Linked DNA regions of Desulfosporosinus acidiphilus SJ4. The protein of the gene in region 3 interacts with the protein of the main gene of each other region in a pairwise test. Links are inferred from orthologs where the notes say so. Each region holds a gene or a part of one and is shown on either strand. Other genes may lie near its edges. The genes, in order: DESACI_RS13185, DESACI_RS13660 and ileS.

What was found.
Region 1: the proteins of ileS (region 3) and DESACI_RS13185 interact in binary tests that used the Escherichia coli proteins (3 or more experiments, as listed by UniProt). The link is inferred for Desulfosporosinus acidiphilus SJ4 from one-to-one orthologs.
Region 2: the proteins of ileS (region 3) and DESACI_RS13660 interact in binary tests that used the Escherichia coli proteins (3 or more experiments, as listed by UniProt). The link is inferred for Desulfosporosinus acidiphilus SJ4 from one-to-one orthologs.

What each region holds. Positions count from the first base shown.
Region 1 is NC_018068.1:2,902,547-2,905,627, reverse strand. Bases 61-2,983 are described here. They hold DESACI_RS13185 (substrate-binding domain-containing protein), read left to right. Parts: upstream 61-1,005; coding sequence 1,006-1,962; downstream 1,963-2,983. Other genes in these bases: rbsK (ribokinase), read left to right, coding at 2,016-2,954; DESACI_RS13190 (ABC transporter permease), read left to right, coding at 61-952. In the rest of the region: DESACI_RS13195 (sugar ABC transporter ATP-binding protein), read left to right, coding at 1-11; more of DESACI_RS13190, read left to right, coding at 11-60. UniProt on the Escherichia coli protein: Part of the ABC transporter complex RbsABC involved in ribose import. Binds ribose. Also serves as the primary chemoreceptor for chemotaxis.
Region 2 is NC_018068.1:3,003,544-3,006,660, forward strand. What follows is about bases 101-3,059. They hold DESACI_RS13660 (HyaD/HybD family hydrogenase maturation endopeptidase), read right to left. Parts: upstream 1,841-3,059; coding sequence 1,361-1,840; downstream 101-1,360. Other genes in these bases: DESACI_RS13655 (M28 family metallopeptidase), read right to left, coding at 220-1,269; DESACI_RS13665 (DUF3231 family protein), read right to left, coding at 1,914-2,348; DESACI_RS13670 (GNAT family N-acetyltransferase), read right to left, coding at 2,687-3,059. Outside these bases: more of DESACI_RS13670, read right to left, coding at 3,060-3,117.
Region 3 is NC_018068.1:444,213-448,019, reverse strand. What follows is about bases 156-3,804. They hold ileS (isoleucine--tRNA ligase), read right to left. Parts: upstream 3,461-3,804; coding sequence 356-3,460; downstream 156-355. Other genes in these bases: DESACI_RS23375 (CDIF630_02480 family spore surface protein), read left to right, coding at 156-269. Outside these bases: more of DESACI_RS23375, read left to right, coding at 96-155. UniProt on the Escherichia coli protein: Catalyzes the attachment of isoleucine to tRNA(Ile). As IleRS can inadvertently accommodate and process structurally similar amino acids such as valine, to avoid such errors it has two additional distinct tRNA(Ile)-dependent editing activities.

The DNA.
Region 1 (3,081 bases), 2.5 Mb from region 3 along the record:
GCGAAGTATAGTGCAACGGGTTATGAATACAATTAAACGCTATCATTTAGGACCGACAATTGGTCTGGTTATCTTAATTTTTATTCTTTCTTTCGCGACTGCAAAGTTTTTTACCTTTGGAAACCTGCGTAATGTTGCTTTACAGATTTCAGTTAATGCCTTGATCGCCGTGGGTATGACGTTTGTTATCCTGACCGGAGGGATTGACCTGTCGGTCGGTTCCACCTTAGCTTTAAGTGCGGCTATTGCTGCTCAACTTATGATGGGGCATGTAAGTCCTTGGATGGCAGTCATTGTAGCTATAGCTTTCGGAGGTTTGGCCGGCGCACTCAATGGGCTCTTTGTGGCATATGCAGGCTTGGCCCCATTTATTGTTACGTTAGGTACGATGACGCTGTTTAGAGGAATGACAGAAATTTATACCAATGGAATGCCCATTTTCAATTTGCCACAGGAGTTTGCGAAATTTGGTACCGGAACGTTTCTTGAAATTCCGATTCCAGTCTGGGTTATGGCGGCAGTTTTTATTGCTGCTTGGATTGTATTGCACAGAAGCATTTCAGGCAGGCGCATCTATGCTATTGGAGGTAATGAGCGAGTATCCTTCTTAGCTGGTGTTCCGGTCAAGCGATATCTGCTCGGAGTTTATGTAGTCAGCGGTATTTTGGCCTCTCTGGCAGGAATCATTCTGGCCTCCCGTTTAGGCTCCGCAGAACCAACTGCCGGTGTGGGTTATGAACTTGATGCCATTACTGCCGTCGTACTTGGCGGGACCAGTTTGGCAGGAGGAGAAGGGACATTAGTTGGGACATTAATTGGAGCATTAATTCTAGGAATTATTGATAACGGATTAAATCTTCTCAACGTTAATTCTTTTTACCAGGATGCGGTAAAAGGGTTAATTATTCTTGCGGCTATCATGCTTGATCGCAAGAAATCTAATGGGAGGTAAGAGGCCTCAGGCCTCCTTCTTCAAATAAATAAAACATAAAGAGGAGAATGGCAATGAAAAAATGGAAAACTATTTTGGGGCTAGGTGTTCTGACTGTAGGCCTGGTATCTGGGTGTGGAACTGTTTCCAATAGTAATTCAAGCGATAAGACAGCTGCCCAATCAAAATCAAGCGATACCACCATCGGTTTCGCTGTCTCTACAACTAACAATCCGTTCTTTGTAGCAATGGAAAATGGAGTTAAACAGGAAGCTGCTAAAGAAAACATTAAAGTTATTGTCGACAATGGTAATAATGATGCAGCGACTCAATTGAACCAAGTTCAAGATCTGATTCAACAAAAAGTCAGTGCGATAATTCTCAACCCGACAGACAGCCAAGGATTGTCCACTGCAGTTGCTGCGGCCAACAAGGCGAATATTCCTGTCATCACTTTGGACCGCAGCGTAAATTCCGGCAAAGTATCCAGCTTTATTGCTTCTGACAACGTTCAAGCCGGAAAAATGGCTGCTGATGAGATCATAAAAGCCTTGAATGGTCAAGGTAAAGTCGTTGAGCTGCAAGGAATCATTGGTACCTCTGCCGAAAGAGACAGAGAACAAGGATTTGATCAAGAAATGGCAACAGCCAAAGGAATTCAAATTGTCGCTAAACAATCGGCTAATTTCGACCGCAGCAAGGCCTTAAACGTTATGCAAAATATTCTTCAGGCAAATCCGGATGTAAAAGGGGTTTTTGCCCAAAATGATGAGATGGCTCTTGGTGCCTTAAAAGCTATTCAACAAAGCAATAAAACAGGGATAGCTATTGTGGGTATTGATGGAGAGCAAGAAGCAGTTAATGATGTCCAACAAGGACTCTTCTATGCGGATATTGCACAGCAGCCTATTCAAGAGGGTGTATTGGGCGTACAGAACGCAGTGAAACTAGTGAAGGGCAATTCTGTTTCGGCGACAGTCAGCTCACCTCTGATGTTAGTTGAAAAAGGAACTTCATTCAGCGGCTTCTAGAAAAAGTACACGTTTGATAAAGGGATGTTAGCCGGAGGAGGTGAAGCAGGATTATGCGTTCTATTGCGGTCATAGGCAGCCTCAATATGGACATAGTCAACAGGGTTGAGAAAGCACCTTTACCGGGTCAGACTATTAAAGCTCTTGAGACAAGCTATGTTCCCGGCGGAAAAGGAGCAAATCAAGCTGTTGCTGCCGCTCGTGCAGGAGCAAGAGTCGAAATGTTTGGCGCCGTGGGTGCGGACACTTACGGAGAAATTCTGCTGGAGAACCTGAGATCTTCCCGTGTCGGAACGGAAAGTGTTCTTCTTAAACAAGATGTAGGAACAGGATTGGCCTTCATTACCGTAGATGAACTTGGAGAAAACAGTATCATAATTTCTCCGGGCGCTAATGGAAAAGTGGAAACCCAGGATGTCCAGGTTGAGGAAAGGCAATTGCTGGAGCCTGATATCATCATTTTACAGAATGAGATACCTTACTCTACAGTTGCTTATGCCTTGGAATATTTTGGGGCGAAAGGGAAATATATTATCTACAATCCTGCTCCAGCATTCGCACCGCCGGAGAACGCTTTTAGCCGGGTTGGTCTGCTGATTCTCAATGAAACGGAAGCAGCTGTCTTATCCGGGGCAGAAACGGGAACTATAGAAGAAGTTCATTCCGCTGCCAAGATTTTGGTGGACAAAGGATGCCGGGAAGTCATTGTAACTTTGGGAGCCAAAGGATTATTTTACTTGAACAGGGAAGGAACAACGGTCTATTTGCCGGCGTTTAAAGTTGCGGTGACCGATACCACTGCGGCGGGTGATACCTTTGTTGGTGCGTACGCAACTGCTATGGTTGAAGGTAAGCCAGTTCAAGAAGCGCTGCGTTTTGCTTCAGCAGCCTCGGCTCTAACCGTTACCAGAAAAGGTGCCCAGACATCAATTCCTGAACGGTTAGAAATTGATGCTTTTTTAAGCCAAAGGCAGTTCGTTGATGACTTATAATTGATTTGCTTATGACTGACATACTAATTAATGAATGAATGAAGGTCCTCATTTATACCGATGAGGGCCTTTTAAGTTACTCCTTGTTTGGATGGGGCATTATATGTGATGTAAAAGTTTATATCTT
Region 2 (3,117 bases), 2.6 Mb from region 3 along the record:
TTCAGCATTTCCTGAAGAACTATGCAGCCTCAACTTTGCTAGGGGCCAATTCTTTCTAACAACTAATGCTTCACGCAAAAAAAATGTATCCAGCATATGCCAAATACATTTATGTTTCTAACGCAGCTTTATGGGTTACTATCAATGATTGAGAATGTTACTTAATGAATTGTCTTTGATCCTATGGCCAATTTACCATTTGCGATTTTGATTTTATGCTTAGTAGGCAATTTTTTTTACAGCCTTATAAAGGATTTTATTAGCTAGAGCGACTTTCTCGGGGTTCACAAAATCAGGAACATCATCAGGAGTGTGGTTTTTGTTAAGCCAATCCCTTGCCATCAAAGTTACTGCTGGGAGATGATCCAGATTGAAATAAACTTGGTCACTGTTGTAACCTTCATGTGAGGCTAAGGGAATGCTGATATTATGCTCCGAAGCGGCTGATTGTATCGCTTGAACTGCCTCATTGTCACTGCTTGCCCATACGGAAAAGTCATTGAGTGCACCGTTCCCAATGGTGTCAACATTAAATACTGCTTTGAGTCCGCCAAGAGAAAAGGTTGGATTTTGCAAAAAGGAAAAAGACCCTACGAAACCCATCTCCTCTGCACTCCAAAAAGCGAGTACTATGTTGCATTTTGGTTTAACGCCTTCCTGCACTAACTGGCGCACAAGATCAAGGATGCACCCTACTCCCGAGGCATTATCGTTAGCCCCTGGATAAAGATGACCTTGAAAAATGCCCAAATGATCAAAATGAGCGGATAAGATTACCGATTCACTTTTGTTCTTTCCCATGATACCCCCTATGACATTGGCACAGGGGGTACGCAAGTCTTGGGAATTTCCCGGGCGAAATGTTAACCGGCCATTATAAAATTCCTCTATCACCGGATAAACCGTGAAGGCATTTGAATAATTTCGGGTGTTCTTATTTATTAAATCCCCCAGAGGTTCTAAGCCTAAACCCTTCATTTGTTCTATTAAGTAGGCCGCAGCTTTTTCCTCACCAACAGTTCCGGCTCGGCGACCCTGGAAGTCAGACGCTGTAAGGGCTGAGATATCGTCCGCCGCAGTGTGGTATAAATAAGAAACATCTTTGGGATGGATCAAGTCAAGAGTTTTAGCAGATGAATCGTTGGTTAGAATAGCTGCTTGTGCGGCTTGATGGTTGACGATCTTTAGCATTTCTGACCAACCTGACCAAGGGAGTAATCCTGCGCCTAAAGCAATTAAGCATTTAATAAAACGTCTTCTTGTGGGCATCACGAACTTCCTTCCATCCAAAATTACCGCTACTAAGAATATCGGCAAGTTCGTGCTAAAGTTTTAGCAAAAATCCTTTGAACGTACATCATTAAATCCATTCTTTCAAGCATGCCTGAACTTGATCAACCGCTTCAGGTATACGTCTCTGTAATGTATCCGTTAATTCAGTGCCCCAGTCCAGACTCTCCGGCTGAACGCCGATGATTACAATTTCATCCGGCGAATGGCCCTGAAATTCTGCCCAGTACAAAACTTCAGCGAAGCTCATTTGATGCACGGAAAGCTTATTGCCAGTATATTTCGGAACCTCTTCCCCACGCCAAACTACCAATTCACCAGGCTTTTTCCCCGCATCAACCGCATCCAAAACAATAAGACGTTTCGTTTTTTCCACGAAGTCTAATAGTCTTAATCCATCTGTTCCACCATCGAGAAGATCAATTTCCGGAGGAAGATTATTTCTAAGTCGTTCTAAAAGGTGAATACCGAAGCCTTCATCTTGCCTTATGGAATTTCCAAGTCCGAGTATTCCAATTTCTATTCGATCTTCAAAATCAGCCTCAGTCAAAATACTTCCTCCTTAGTTTCCTGTGAATGTTTATTTAACTGTTATGAGTGTTAATTAAGGGGGTAGACTAAAACTATTTATTCATTGATTGGGGAGGTCTCTCTAACCATCCTTCTTTAGTCATTAAAAGTACACCATGTCCATAATATCGCCTCACATCATTCATAATCTTGTTTACTTTCATGACAATATCTGACCTAAAACTGGAGGTCAAAGCCTGTAATACTATATTAAAGCAGAAAAGTCCCAAACACATATTAACAAAAAACAGCATTAATCGGTCGGAAAAAGGGGGGAATTTCACTTCATAGATCTGATAATCACTGGATGCAGAAATCGGAATGTTTTCTTCTTCAAGGACTTCTTGAAGGGAATCAAATACTTTTTGGATTTCATCCCTACCCTTCTTAAAATGTTTCTCCATCTCTTTTGAACTTGTTATTTTGCTGAAGGCCACAAAAATCATTTTAGAAAATTGTGCGCGATGCAGTATTCTTGTTATTGGCAATCTGAGCAACATTTACCGGTCGAATCTTAATAACTTCTTAAGATGATTATGATAAGATATCAACATCTGTATTGTAGTATTAGTACAGAGGATATCACTTAAGATAAACAGATAGAAAAAGAAATAGAAAAAAGTATTCTAGAACTATACTGACATGAAAAAGATGAAAAGTCGCCCTTGCTGTAGGGCGACTTTTCTATTTTAAATTCGTTATAAAGTTCGTTCATTGAAGCAGAATTCGTATAAACTTTCCCAAAATTCAACATCATAGGTTTATTATGATTGAACACAATACCACTGAAGGTACCGGAACAAAATCCCCAAACTATTATCTATCTCTAGTCAAAAGCTAAGCCCAAATACCCAAAATTGTTAGAAGTAATAGTCCCCTCGATTTCTCCAGCCATCCTAACCATTCCGAAGGGACGCACGGTGCCTTCCAATTGCGCTCCCAAATGCGGATGGGTCCGCAAACTATAGTCATCTGCCTCAATTTCTGTGCTTATCGCTTTAAGGGCGGCGGTCATGCAGTTCTCAGGAAGTAAAATTTCTTTTATGAGTACCTTATCGGAACTCAGTCTTTCAACAGCGAAACAGCCTTGGCTATCTCCAACATCCACCCCATAGATATCTGCTCCGGACAATTGGGACAGTTTTTTCTGGTAAGCAATGTCTTCATCGGAGTAGGAAATATACACTTTTCCCTTCAGTTGATTATTTCTCCGCCGATTATACTCTTGAGGCGTTATTGCAGAAATCGTGCACTCAT
Region 3 (3,807 bases):
CCAATCCTGATTAACTCATAAGAAATTATAAATAGAAACAAATGATTGATTAAAAACCGGGAATACTAAGTATGCAATTAAAGGAGGGTATTATCATGGCTGAAAATAAATCCAGGGAAAAATTCGCAGCTAATCCTATTGAAAGACATGATACGGCAGCCTGGCGGGGACATATTGAAAGTGTAAAACCTCAATCCAATGTTCCTATACCCAGCGAAGAATCTGTACAGAATGCCAAAGAATGGGTGGATACTAATTCTCTATCCTAAGCGGGCATCCATAATGAGCCAAAATAATAAACTCCGTACCACTTTTCAACAAAGCGATACGGAGTCCTATTTTTATAGGCAATTTATCAATTAGACACTTTTTCCAGCTTCATGCCTGTCTTATGACCATTAAGGTTTTGCTGCTCCAAGCCGGCATCCTGAGTTCGCTCGATAGAATTTGCTAAAGTTTCCTGTTTAATATAGTCTTCGAACAACTTGACGGCTTCCGCTATTTCCTCATCACCCTCGTAAACGATCGTGATTCGATCCATCATCTCATAACCATTGTTCTTTCTCATCTGCTGAACCTTGGAAACAAACTCCCTCGCATAACCTTCATTAATTAGCTCTTTTGTAAGCGTCGTTTCAAGGATTACGAATAAGTTGTCCTCCACAGTCATTGTGAAGCCTTCTTTGGCAGAAATCGAGGTGATTACATGATCCTTAACCAGATCTATGAGTTCTCCATCGACCTCAAGGGAGATGGTTTCCCCCGCTTCTAACTTAGGCACCACTGCAGAAGCGTCTAAGGCAGCTAATACTTTGCTTAAGGATTTTATCTTCGAACCGAAAATTGAGCCTGCTACTTTGAAATTAGGCTTGAGACTGAAGCTCATATACTGATTTAAATCCTTAGCAAACACAACTTCTTTAACATTTAGCTCCTCTTTGATTAAGGGAAGCATGTAGTCGATCAGCTGTTGATATTTGCCGTCAATTAAAATCTGTTGGATTGGCTGGCGCACTTTGATTCTCACTTGTTCTCTGGCCGCCCTGCCCAGCCCTACCAGTTTTCTCACCAAATCCATTCTCGTTTCCAGCTCGACATCTATCAGCTGCGCTTCAATAACAGGATAATCTGCCAGGTGAACTGACAGTTCATCGGTTAGCCGTTTATAAAGCTCCTCTGAAATATAAGGTGCAAAAGGTGCCACCAGTTTAGACAATCCCACCAGGATTTCATAGGTGGTATTATAGACAGCTTTCTTATCATCGGTTAGCTCGGTACTCCAGAAACGGCGGCGTGAACGTCGGATATACCAGTTAGAGAGGTCCTCGTTGACAAACTCCTGGATTTTTCTGACTGCCTTAGTAAGATCAAAGACATTGAGATCCGATTCAACTTCTTGAAGGAGACTGTTGTATTTCGATAAGAGCCATCGGTCAAGCTCGGGGCGATCCTTGTGTTCAATAAAGAAGGTTCGCGGATCAAGCTTATCCGTGTTGGCATACAGGGAGAAGAAAGCATAAACATTTCTGAGGGTACTGAAAAATTTACTTTGCACCTCCTTCAGCCCTTCGATATCAAATTTAGTTGGAGTCCAAGCCGGAGATACATAAAGTAAATACCATCTCAGAGCATCGGCTCCATATTGATCGAACAATTCGAAAGGATTAACAGTATTTCCTTTGGACTTGGACATTTTATGCCCGTCCTTATCTAAGATCAGATCGTTGACTAATACTCGTTTGTAGGGGGCAACTCCTTTTACAAAGGTGGAGATTACAAGCAAAGAATAAAACCATCCCCTCGTCTGGTCAATCCCTTCACAGATAAAATCAGCCGGGAAGACCTGGTCAAAGGTCTCGCTGTTTTCAAAAGGATAGTGCTGCTGGGCAAAAGGCATCGAACCGCTGTCAAACCAGCAATCGATTACATCCGTGACACGTGTCATGGTTGAACCGCACTTTTCGCATTTTAAGTGGATACCGTCAACAAAAGGACGATGCAACTCAACCGATTCATCCAGAGGCTCCAGAGATTTTTCTCTTAACTCTTGGCGGGAGCCAATCGATGTGGTATGCCCGCATTCGCATCGCCAGATGTTAAGCGGTGTTCCCCAGTATCTGCTGCGGGACAACGCCCAATCATTGACATTTTCCAGCCAGTTACCAAATCTTTTTTCTCCCACATAATCGGGATACCATTCCACACGGTTGTTATTTTCAACTAATTTGTCCTTAAATTTAGTGACTTCAATATACCAGCTTGGTTTTGCATAATACAGCAGCGGAGTATGGCATCTCCAACAATGGGGATAATTGTGTTCTACTTTTTCCTTTTTGTATAATTTCCCTTCTCCGTGCAGCCACTTGATAATCTCCAAATCGGCATCCATAACAAAGCTTCCTGCCCAGGGTGTGGTCACAAATTTTCCGGTTTCATTGACGGGTTGAAGCACCGGCAGATTATACCTGCGCCCTGTATTATAGTCATCTTCGCCGAAAGCCGGGGCGGTATGAACTATTCCGGTTCCATCTTCAGTAGTTACATAATCGCCCAAGGTAACAAAAAAGGCCTTCTTATCCGATTTAACAAAGGGCATCAACTGTTCATATTCTGCATACTCGAGATCTTTGCCGGGGATTTCGGCCAAAACTTCAAACTCTTCACCCAACACTTTGGCGGACAAGGTCTTAGAAACATAATAGACCTCATTATTTTGTCGGACCTTCAGGTAGATTTCCTGAGGATTTACCGTAAGGGCTACGTTTGAAGGCAGTGTCCAGGGCGTTGTCGTCCAAACTAAAAAGTATTCCTCGGCATCTTTTTTCTTAAATTTAACATAGACAGTATTGGTCTTTATCTCCTGATATCCCTGGGCGACTTCATGGGAAGCCAACCCTGTACCGCAGCGTGAACAATAGGGCAGAATTTTGTGTCCTTCATAAATTAAACCTTGCTTGAAAAATTGGTCGAGAATCCACCACACACTTTCAATATAGTTATTATCCAATGTCACGTAAGGATGATCCAAATCAATGGAATATCCCATACGTTTGGTCATATCCCGCCATTGTTTTTCATAACTAAACACAGATTCCCGGCACTTTTGATTAAATGCAGCGATACCATAATCTTCAATGTCCTGCTTGTTGGTAAGCTTAAGCTGCTTTTCAACTTCGATTTCTACAGGAAGTCCATGGGTATCCCACCCGGCTTTCCGCTTGACTTGGTAACCCTGCATAGACTTTAAGCGGCAAACCGAATCCTTAAGCGTTCTGGCTATAACGTGATGGATTCCCGGTTTACCGTTAGCTGTGGGAGGTCCTTCATAGAAGACAAAAGGTGTCTTGCCTTCCCTGTTTTGGATGCTTTTATCAAGAATCTCATGTTCGTCCCAAAAATCTGCTATTTCGCTTTCTTTTTGGGCTACCGGTTGGTCCGATAAAATTTTAAAATCAGCCATGGTCATCTTCCTTTCTCAATGAGTAAAATAATACCTTTAATAGAGGAGGCAGTAACAGCAAAAGTCCCTAAGTCTACAACTTAGGGACGAATTATCTCGCGGTACCACCCTTATTATTAATGGATTGCTCAAATAAACAATCCGTCAATCACTTAAAACATATAACGCATGTCAAACGGAGCAGCTTAATTGTTTTCAGCCACCCAACTCCAAGGTGATCTTCATAAAGAATCTTCGTCATAATCTTTCAGCCAGGGATTATGTCTCTAAAAACCAGATTCAATTACTACTGTCCTTTTCATCGTCGTTTTCTCATAATTTAACCAAAACCGTCACTGCTTAAACTT